Regions from separate parts of the Paenibacillus sp. FSL H3-0469 genome, predicted to be linked through region 1. Evidence: riboswitches for the same ligand, from Rfam matches in the RefSeq annotation. Region 1 holds a riboswitch; each other region holds the start of a gene.
The links. Region 1 has a riboswitch for cyclic di-GMP ahead of NSS83_RS22275 (choice-of-anchor A family protein). Riboswitches for the same ligand answer to the same signal wherever they lie in the genome.
Positions count from the first base shown of each region.

Region 2: it holds a riboswitch for cyclic di-GMP, as region 1 does, so the genes downstream of both, NSS83_RS21815 (anti-repressor SinI family protein) here and NSS83_RS22275 (choice-of-anchor A family protein) in region 1, are expected to answer to the same signal.
Region 3: it holds a riboswitch for cyclic di-GMP, as region 1 does, so the genes downstream of both, NSS83_RS07750 (thiamine pyrophosphate-binding protein) here and NSS83_RS22275 (choice-of-anchor A family protein) in region 1, are expected to answer to the same signal.

Region 1 covers NZ_CP150302.1:5,051,053-5,054,334, forward strand. Annotated here, with positions in the region: gene NSS83_RS22270 (hypothetical protein) at 219-596, opposite strand; cyclic di-GMP riboswitch class I at 1,345-1,438, shown strand; gene NSS83_RS22275 (choice-of-anchor A family protein) at 1,521-3,282, shown strand, end outside.
Region 2 covers NZ_CP150302.1:4,944,444-4,947,725, forward strand. Annotated here, with positions in the region: gene NSS83_RS21810 (2-oxoglutarate dehydrogenase E1 component) at 1-1,212, opposite strand, end outside; cyclic di-GMP riboswitch class I at 1,762-1,865, shown strand; gene NSS83_RS21815 (anti-repressor SinI family protein) at 1,900-2,043, shown strand; gene NSS83_RS21820 (helix-turn-helix domain-containing protein) at 2,189-2,521, opposite strand; gene NSS83_RS21825 (TasA family protein) at 2,784-3,282, opposite strand, start outside.
Region 3 covers NZ_CP150302.1:1,743,993-1,747,274, reverse strand. Annotated here, with positions in the region: gene NSS83_RS07750 (thiamine pyrophosphate-binding protein) at 1-1,590, opposite strand, end outside; cyclic di-GMP riboswitch class I at 1,707-1,803, opposite strand; gene NSS83_RS07745 (methyl-accepting chemotaxis protein) at 2,306-3,282, opposite strand, start outside.

The DNA of each region.
Region 1 (3,282 bases):
GAAGGAGCGTATGCATAATAGATGGGAAGCCTTCTAATTGCATGGCTTTGTATGCTTTGTTTGTTTCTTGCGTTCCGGGATCAGGTGAGCCGGAGAATCCTGTATCCGGTAGCTGTGGTGGTTATATGCGGCACGTTAGGGTATTGGACGTTGTTAATGTAACCGCATCCGGGTGATCATTTCATGCAGAAGTCTGCCGCTTGCGGCAGGCTTCTTTGTTAGCTCTGCTTCGGGCCCTGCTCCGTCTTCTCCATACCCAGATATCTGCGCATATGCAGAGTGGCCTGGGCGGCAATCACATCATCCAGCAGCAGCATCCGCTCGTGATAACCCCTGCAGACGAATCTGGCTTCAACGCCCGCCTCCAGCCGCTGCTGTTCATAGACCTTCAGACCACGGGCGCGCATCCCGGCACGGGTCTCCCGCAGATCGGCAGAAGCGGCATGGACGGCCCTCTGGATCACCTCCAGATAAGGCGCAGGCGTGCGCAGCTCTGAGGATATAGCAGAAGCATCGCGCTCGAAGGCGGATAGAATAAGCGGCAGCAAAATATAGGATTTGACCAGCAGGTTATCCTGGCTCTCTGCTCTGTGCATCCCTCTCAACTCCTTGAAGAGAACGTATATTCGCATTGTAACTCACCTTTCAAAAATTAATCAATGGGTTTTATAAATTAACTTAAATAATGTGATATTTTTCACAAAAAAATAGAACGAATTATTATATATTAAAATTGAAATAATAAAGATTGAAAAATAAATCAGCTCAAAGGAGAATGGCAATGAGTCATGAAGGAAGTCTCCGCCGTGGTTTGGTATTCGGGATCATTCTAAGTGTTCCGCTATGGGTATCGATGATTGGCTGGATTCAGCTATTCGGGTCTGCCTAGGCGACATTTTATTCAAAATATATGAATTCTATTAGCAGGTGTCGTCCCTATGGGCGGCACTTTTTTTAGAGCTGACATGCCCGCAAATAGGTAAAATTGCATTGAATAGGAGCGGACAGTAAGCCGAGACGGGGTGAGACTAATAAAATAGGACAAATGCATCAAATTTTAATAATATAAATTCATATAATTATAGAGAAGAGAGATAAACGGCTGCAGCCAATTCTCTGATTTCTCGACTTTTTTCGTCGGCGGCTAAAAAGAGACTCGCCCATAAACCCTTATGGTACAAGGGTTAAATGAGGAGTCATCGCGAAAATAATTTCAAGAAATATACTGGGAATGGATTGACAATAGGGTGGGCGAGCGGATAAACTGAAATTAGTACAAAAGTAACAAATGTCATAGACTCAACAACGAATTTACATAAGCAAATCACAATTTCATACCGAAATCATGTACAAACGCAAACCGTATCGAAAGAACGGGACGCAAAGTCAGGAATCTACTGTCTCTATAAGTTGAGGCTAAGGTCGTCCGGCCGCCGTGAAGCTAACCCTTCGTGGCGGTCTTTTTTGTTGTTATAGTCGCGTGACAGATTCATAGAATAGTAACTAGGAGGTGTGGACTATTGAAAAAAAGAGTACGTAAAACAGCCGCCATCATAATGGCGGGCCTATTGACCTTATCCAGTGCCTTTACGTGGGGGACAGATGTTAGAGCAGCTTCAGGGGTACCGTATACTCCAACACCGGTTTTAGGAATCGCAGGGAATTTTAATGCTTTTATTCTCGGGGATTTTACGCAAGGCAATGATCAGATTGAAGGCCGCCTGGCAGCGGCAGGGAACATTACCCTCACCGGAGGTTACGGGGTAGCCAGAGCATACAGGGATGCTGCGCCGACGGATGTACTTGTGGCCGGCAAGAATTTTGTACATTCAGGCAGTGGAGAGATCTATGGAAATGTGGTATTTGGGGATAGCTTTACCGCCAATGAGCCTGGTGTCAACATCAAAGGCGGGAAGAAAAATGCCAGCCCGATTGATTTTGCCGCCGAGCAGCAGATGCTGATCTCCCGATCTACAGAGTATGGGGCCTTGGCCGATACGAAATCGGTAGCCAATAACTATGGGACACTAACCATAAATGCGCCGGATGCCTTCAATGTTGTTCATCTGGATGCCCCGACTCTGGCAAAAACAAATAATATCCAGTTTAACATTGCCCCGAACGCTACGTTGATTATTAATATTAGCGGGTCTACAGTCAATGTGCCTAGTTTTGCAATGAATAACGGCAGAGCCAGTCAAGTGTTGTTCAACTTTTACGAGGCTTCTGAGGTGAATATCGCTTATACCTCTTTCTATGGTAGTATTCTCGCCCCCCAAGCGGATGTTCATTATGCCGGAGCAGAGCTGTACGGGACCCTGATTGCAAAATTTTTTAGCGGCGGGGTTGAGATGCACCTTGGAATGTACGAGGGAGAGGGGCCGCCGCCGAGTCCGACGCCGACCGCAACGCCGACACCTAGTCCATCACCGACACCAACGGCTACACCAACGCCGACAGTGAAACCTACACCGACAGTAACGCCAACACCGACAGTAACGCCTACACCGACAGTGAAACCAACACCGACGGTAACACCGACTCCAACAGTAACACCGACACCGACCATAAAACCATCACCTACACCTGTGTGCACTCCAACTCCAAAGCCAACGCCAACAGTGAAGCCGACGCCAACGCCAACTGTGAAGCCGACGCCAACACCAACCGTAAAGCCGACGCCAACACCAACAGTGAAGCCGACGCCAACACCGACAGTGAAGCCGACACCAACACCAACAGTGAAGCCGACACCAACGCCAACTGTGAAACCAACACCAACGCCAACAGTGAAGCCGACGCCAACACCAACTGTGAAACCAACACCAACGCCAACCGTGAAGCCGACGCCAACAGTGAAGCCGACGCCAACGCCAACAGTGAAGCCGACGCCAACACCAACCGTGAAGCCGACGCCAACACCAACAGTGAAACCGACGCCAACACCAACCGTGAAGCCGACGCCAACACCAACGGTAAAGCCGACGCCAACACCGACAGCGGTGCCAACACCAACAGTGAAGCCAACACCAACGCCAACAGTGAAGCCGACACCAACGCCAACTGTGAAACCAACACCAACGCCAACAGTGAAGCCGACGCCAACACCAACCGTGAAGCCGACGCCAACACCAACAGCCGTACCGACACCAACGCCAACGGCAGTGCCAACACCAACGCCGACAGCGGTGCCAACACCAACGCCAACGGCAGAGCCAACACCAACGCCAACGGCAGTGCCAACACCGACGCCAACAGCGTTGCCAACACCGACGCCAACAA
Region 2 (3,282 bases), 110 kb from region 1:
CTCTGTGGTGAAGCCGATCCGGTTATTGACGATAATATGCACAGTACCGCCATTCTGATAACCCTGCAATTTGCCGATATTAAGCGTCTCTGCGACAATGCCCTCTCCAGGGAAGGCGGCATCGCCGTGCATCAGCACAGCCATAGCCTTGCTTGTGTTCAGCTTAGGCAGTCCCGGAGCGTTGCGCTCTTCCTGTGCGGCGCGGGTGAAGCCCTCGACGACAGGATTGACGAATTCAAGATGGCTCGGGTTATTGGCCAGCGTGATCCGGGTGCGAACGGTCTCGCCTTCGCGGACGGCACGGTCAGCCCCGAGATGGTACTTCACATCACCGCTCCAGCCGTAGGTCACGCCCATGGAGCCTTCCGAAGGGAACAGCTCCTTGTTCGGCGAGTGATGGAATTCCGAGAAAATAATATCATAAGGCTTGCCCAGAATATGAGCCAGCACATTAAGTCTTCCGCGGTGGGCCATGCCCATCAGGATATGCTCTGCGCCGTCATGCGCGGCGGCCCGCACAATCTCATCCAGCATCGGCACGAGGGCATCATTGCCCTCCAGGCTGAAGCGCTTTTGGCCGACGAAGGTCTTGTGCAGGAAGGTCTCGAAGTGCTCCACCTGAACCAGCCGCTTCAGCAGCTCTTTGCGCTCTGTATTATTCAGCGGGGCAGGGGAGGTCATCGATTCCGCCTGGCTGTTGAGCCAGCGCAGCTCGCGTTCATCATGTACATGCCCGAATTCGTAGGCAATGGTCTGGGTATAGGCCTGGCGCATTCTGTGGACGGCATCCATCGCGGTATGCACATCCGCAGGGGCATTATCCCAGATCAGCGAAGCAGGCAGAGCATTAAGATCCTCGCGGGTAAGCTCGTAGGTCTCCAGCTCCAGCCATTTGGCCATCGGGTTCGTGCTGCGCTCCAGCGGGTCAATGTCTGCGGCCATATGGCCGTATATCCGAATATTGGCGATCAGCTTCGAGGCCTTAACAGCCTTCTTGAGCCACTGCGCATCTGCTGATACGGCAGGGCTCGGAGCCCTCTCGGCATCGGGTGCCAGCGGAGGGGGGCCGGATACGGTGAAGAGATCACGGTAATGTTGTTCAACAGAAGAGGGGTCCTTGACAAATTGCTCATATCTTTCTTGGATGTAGCCCAGGTTGGGGCCGTAATATTTGCTCCATACTGTGTCGTTATAGGGCTCTTTGACTGCCATGAATAGGTCCTCCTAACGGATAAACTCCACGCGAGGCATCCAGTGTGCCACTTGGCGGAGCTGCAAATGTTTGCGGTTTCATTCTCACCTTATTGTGCTACTTTCCGGCGGGGTAATCAATTCATACTTTCGGTCAATCCGTTCGCAATTTGGCATGATTCATTACAGTATTCATACGGAACTATCATAAATAAGCAAAATTCCCCTCCGCTTCTTTTGCTTTTGTTAATTCTTAAGTGCTATCTAACTATAAATTCCTATCACAGTCCGTCATCTATACAAATGGGTAATTGTCTCTATACGAGGTTGCGCGCAGCGGTAAGGCGGAGCAGTTAGAGTTCCCTTTAGTATATTTAAACTATTAGCTAGGGTTTGAACTTGGGACTGGAAATATTTATACAAGACGCTGGCAATTTCAGCTAAGTTTCCTCACATTTTATCATAAAAAAATTCCAGAAAACGACACACTAATCGCGCATGATCTTGTATAATGTTATTGCGGAGAACGGTTTCATCGATTCTTGCCAGATCCTTTCATGATGGAGAGGGTCCAGTTAAAGGTAAACCTGCCGAAAGACAGGGGCACAAAGTCTCGGATCTAAAGTAGAGATACTACAAAGTAGCAATACTACTATGATGGCCGGACTGCCTGGGGACGCGAAAATTCTAGGAGGAGATTTCTTGGATATGTCCAACCAGGGGAATGACGAGCTGCAGGCAGTAGATCTGGATTTAGAATGGGTGCACTTGCTGATGTCTGCCAAGCAGGCGGGGATCGCGGCGGAGGAGATCCGCCGGTTTCTAAGTGAGAAGGCGCTCCAGGCGATGTAAGGCGGTCATCATTGTTCGGATACATACAGAAAAGGCACAGCGTCCGGTACGCTGTGCCTTTTCTGTATGCCGCTTGAAAGCATGCCTTCGCCGAAGGCGGCCTCCCTGCCGTGCGGAGTCTTCCCTGTGACATACAATGCTGTGTTTAGTTGTCCTTTTGTTCCATGCGCCATTTCTGGTAATCGAGGAATTCCTTGAATTCACGTTTGCTTATACCGGAGGCCATAGCCTCCTGAACCAGCCGGAACCATTCCCCGTCCAGGGCCTGTTCTTCCGTCTCTGCCAATCCGCCATACAGCAGTGCATGAATGGATACCTGAAGCGCGTCAGCGATTTTTTCGATGAATTGAATGGAGGGGTTGGATTGAATATTCCGTTCCACATTACTGAGGTATGATTTCGCCACATCAGCCTTATCCGCAAGCTCGGATAGCGAATAGCCCTTCTCCAGCCGGAGTTTGTGGATGCGGCTTCCCATAGTATCTGACACGATTACAACGCCCTCCGTACTTTTTTGGTAAAAGATAAGAAGTGATATGCTTCGCGCTATACCGTATCCCTATCTCTCTCGCGGAAACGGCACCGCCCGTTCATAGGAGGGACGGCAAAGCCGTTTTCACTTGTCAGTATAACAAAAAACCGCAAATCGGACAAAATCATTGAGCCGGCAGCCTGTAGAAAAGAAAATAGCACACCCGGCCCGGTTGGGGAAGGATGTGCTGTCTTGATGGATTCCTGATCTACTTGGCTTCTCCCACTCCTTGAAGAGCATCGAAGGTCCAGTTCAGAGCTAAGCCGTCACCCTGAAAAATGTTCTGATCGAGCGTATTGTCCACGAACTCGAAGGCGATCTTAAAGGTCTTGGAACCGGCTGCGGCAATCCCTCCCGGCAGGATACCTGCTGCTACGAGATCGTAGCTTGGGGTGTTCTTCAGATCCTTCAGGGAGATCTCGGACAGCACATGACCGCTTAGTGAACCGCCGGTGTACGAATTATCCAGGAGCTTGACCTTGAAGTGGTCTCCGAGATCCTGGCCCGCATTGTCGCCCTTGGCATCGGTTACGGTGTATGTGGTAGCGAGCTTGAGGAATTTGATATCCAGTGTGCCGTCATTGGACAAGGTAAAGGTGCGGACGGTGTAGTCTCCCGGCTTCAGATTCGTCAGCGCTACCGGAGTATTGAAGGAGGAGCCGAGCTTCAGCGTACCTGCGGCGAAGGTTGCGGTGCTTGTGGCTGTG
Region 3 (3,282 bases), 3.3 Mb from region 1:
CAGCAGCTCAATGACAGAGGTCTTGTTAAGCGCGATAGCCTCGCGGATTGCGGCGGCGAACTCCTCCTGCGTCTCACAGCGGAAGCCGGCTGCTCCCAATGATTCGGCGAATTTCACAGCATCCATCGGAACCTCGAAGATCGTACCGTCAATCCGGCCGGTCGTTTTCTCCATGCCCTTGAGCGCCATATCCAGCTGCATATTGTTCACCACGATGAAAATCACCGGAATATCCTTGCAAACGGCCGTGTTTATTTCAGCACCGAGCATCATAAAACAGCCGTCACCGGTTATACAGAAGACGGTCTCTCCGGGAGAGGCAGTCTTGGCGCCGATGGCCATGCCAATTGAATTGCCCATGCAGGCAAAGTAGGCATCAAATATGAAGCTGCCGGGCCTGCGGACATTGAACCATTTCACAGCATTGAACCCATGGCTGCCGTCATCTACGAACACGCTGCTGTTGTAGGGGATTTGTTCGCTCATCGTGCTCATTACCGAAGCCAGAGATAGTCCCGCCAGCACGGGCAGCTCGTCATTGTAATCATTGGAAATATTAATTTCATGCTTGGTGACCGCAGAGGGGTCCAGCTTCTGAAGATACAGTGCCAGGTTGTCCCTTAAGTCTCCGCCGACAGCGATGGTGGATGAGGTGAGTATTTTGCCGACAAAGGTTGGATCTACATCGAACTGGATCAGCTGCTGCGGATGATTCTCCGGCTTCAGGTTACAGATAGTCATATCGCTGAGACGGGAGCCCAGAACAATGAACAGGTCGCTGTTGTTCAGCAATTCATCGCCGTGCGGGGAGCCGCCGACGCCGACAGGACCGTGGTAGAGCGGGTGATCATAAGCTATGGCGCCTTTGCCGCCTGGAGAGGTGACTACAGGAATGTTGAAGGTTTCGGCCAGCTGCACCAGTTCCTGATGGGCCCCGGAGCGGTTGACGCCTTTACCGGCAATGATCAGAGGGCTGACGGATTGATTAATCGCCGAGATGACCCGGTCATAGTTCTGATAACTGACTAGTCCCTCGCGCTCCGGCAGAACAATCCGGCATTCCGCGAGCCGCTCTGTCTGCACATCAAACGGAATGCAGAGATGGACCGGACCTTTCCGGTCACCGAGGGCGATGGATAGGGCATGGTTGAAAATCGTGCTGAAGTGATCGCCGCGTTCAACAAGCTTGCTGAAGAGGGTGGCCGGCCGGAACATATCCGCCAAATCAGCCAGATAAGAAGTGGAATCCTGGCATTGGGGAATGCCCAGCTCCTTGATGGACTGATGGCCGGTGATGAAGAGGACGGGAAGATTATTGGCCTTGGCATGCGCTGCAGCGGTGAGAAGATTCGTTCCGCCCGGACCGGAAGTGCCGAAGGCTACCCCGAGGCTGCCGGTCTTCAGAGCATAACCGCCAGCGGCGAAGCCGGAGCTGGATTCGTGCCGGCCGGGGATGAACTCTATGCCGTAGTCAACCATTTTCAAAGCGATGGGGCAAATAGATTTGCCTATGATTCCAAAAGAATGAGTGACTCCCAGATTGTGCAATGCTTCCGCCATATAATCTGCAACTGTCTTCAGAACATCCACCCCGCATGTTGTTATTTGTATAAGTCAGCAATAGAAAACCTGTACTCAATATTGGAGCACAGGTCTGTTGCACGAATCACCATAATCAAACGCGAAACCTAAGGCGTTCACAGTTTTTCAGCAACCTGGCTGTCATGATCCCACTTCAGAAATGAGACTGTAGATCCATGGCTTTGCGTCATTCCCTTTCGGTGAATTTTGCCGGTATGCGGTTATAAATCAATCTTTGGAGAATTTTCCTTTACAATATATTCCTAGCTCCTCTTTTGTCAATAACCCCAGTGAGAAGAAACTCGGAATTTGGCGAATATTCAGGAGTTGAAATGGCTAAATATTTGGAATTTCAAACTTTTGAAAATGGTTGTCCCTGGAAGACTAAAGTCTTAAAATGCAAATGAAAATTTCGGGCCCTTATTATGGAGAGTAAGCATAAAGACTCATTACAATCCTGAGGTACTGCAAAATGTTAAGAATTCGCTAGATATACAGCATTGCAAAATTAAATGATAGGACTTAAGTAACGGATATGTGAGCTGTTGACTTATAGACAAGCTATGACAATAGAACGACTATAGTAAAGAAGTGCAAAACACATTTTTTACCCTTATGCACAATTTCAACAATTTGTGAATATTACATAACAATCTGATTTTTGCATAGAAAAAGAGACACCACCCGCAGTATTTCCGCAGGCGCGTGTCTCATTGTGCCGGAGCTAGAATTTGAAAATATGAATTGTTTTTTGCAGGTTGAAGACTGCGGAGGTCATCTTCTCTGTCTCCTCAGCCACGGATTGCAGCGCGTGAATCTGTTCGTTCATCGCTGCGGATACCTCTTCGGTCCCTGCGGCGGTCTCCTGGGTAATGGCTGAGATATTCTCGATTGCCCCGGAGATCTTGAGTGCGCTCTCCAGCATAAGGTCACTCTCTGCGGAGAAGGAAGCGATCTGCTCGGTTATGTATTGGACACTATGCACAATTTGAGCAAAGATGTTAGCCGTTTCTGTTATCATCTCATTCTGTACCTGAACTACCTCTTCGTTAATGGCGATATTATCGATGGCCTGCTTGATATCCGCTTCAATGCTGCGGACCAGTCCGAACACCTCTTTGGTGGAAGCGGTGGATTCCTCGGCCAGCTTACGGACCTCCTGGGCAACAACTGCGAATCCCCGGCCATGCTCGCCTGCGCGGGCAGCTTCAATAGAGGCATTGAGCGACAGCAGATTAGTCTGTTCGGCAATTTCGGTAATCGTCTTGGTTATCATCGTAATGCCGCGTGCGTTCTGCGATAGGGCTTCAATCGTATCCGCCACCTTCTGGGTAGCCTGGATGTTCTTGCGCATGCCTTCGGCTTGGGTATCCACCGATTGCCGTCCCTGTTCTACCAATTCCAGCGTATGTACAGACCTTCTATTCATTTCCTTGGTGGAATTCGTATAATTGGAGACCTTGATTTCGATATCCTTGATCGATTCGGTCATATCAGCGATATCCACCGAGATTTCGTTAGCACCTAGAGCCAGTTCATTGGAGGAGGAGGCCACCTGAGCCATTACAAACTTCAGGTTCTGATTCTTGTCTTCAATCCCGCGGCTGGCGTCCATAACCTGACGGGTAATCTGTGAGGCATCGGTGAGGATTTTTTTGAGCTTGTCAATCATGGTGTTGAAGGAGCGGCTAATGTCGCCCA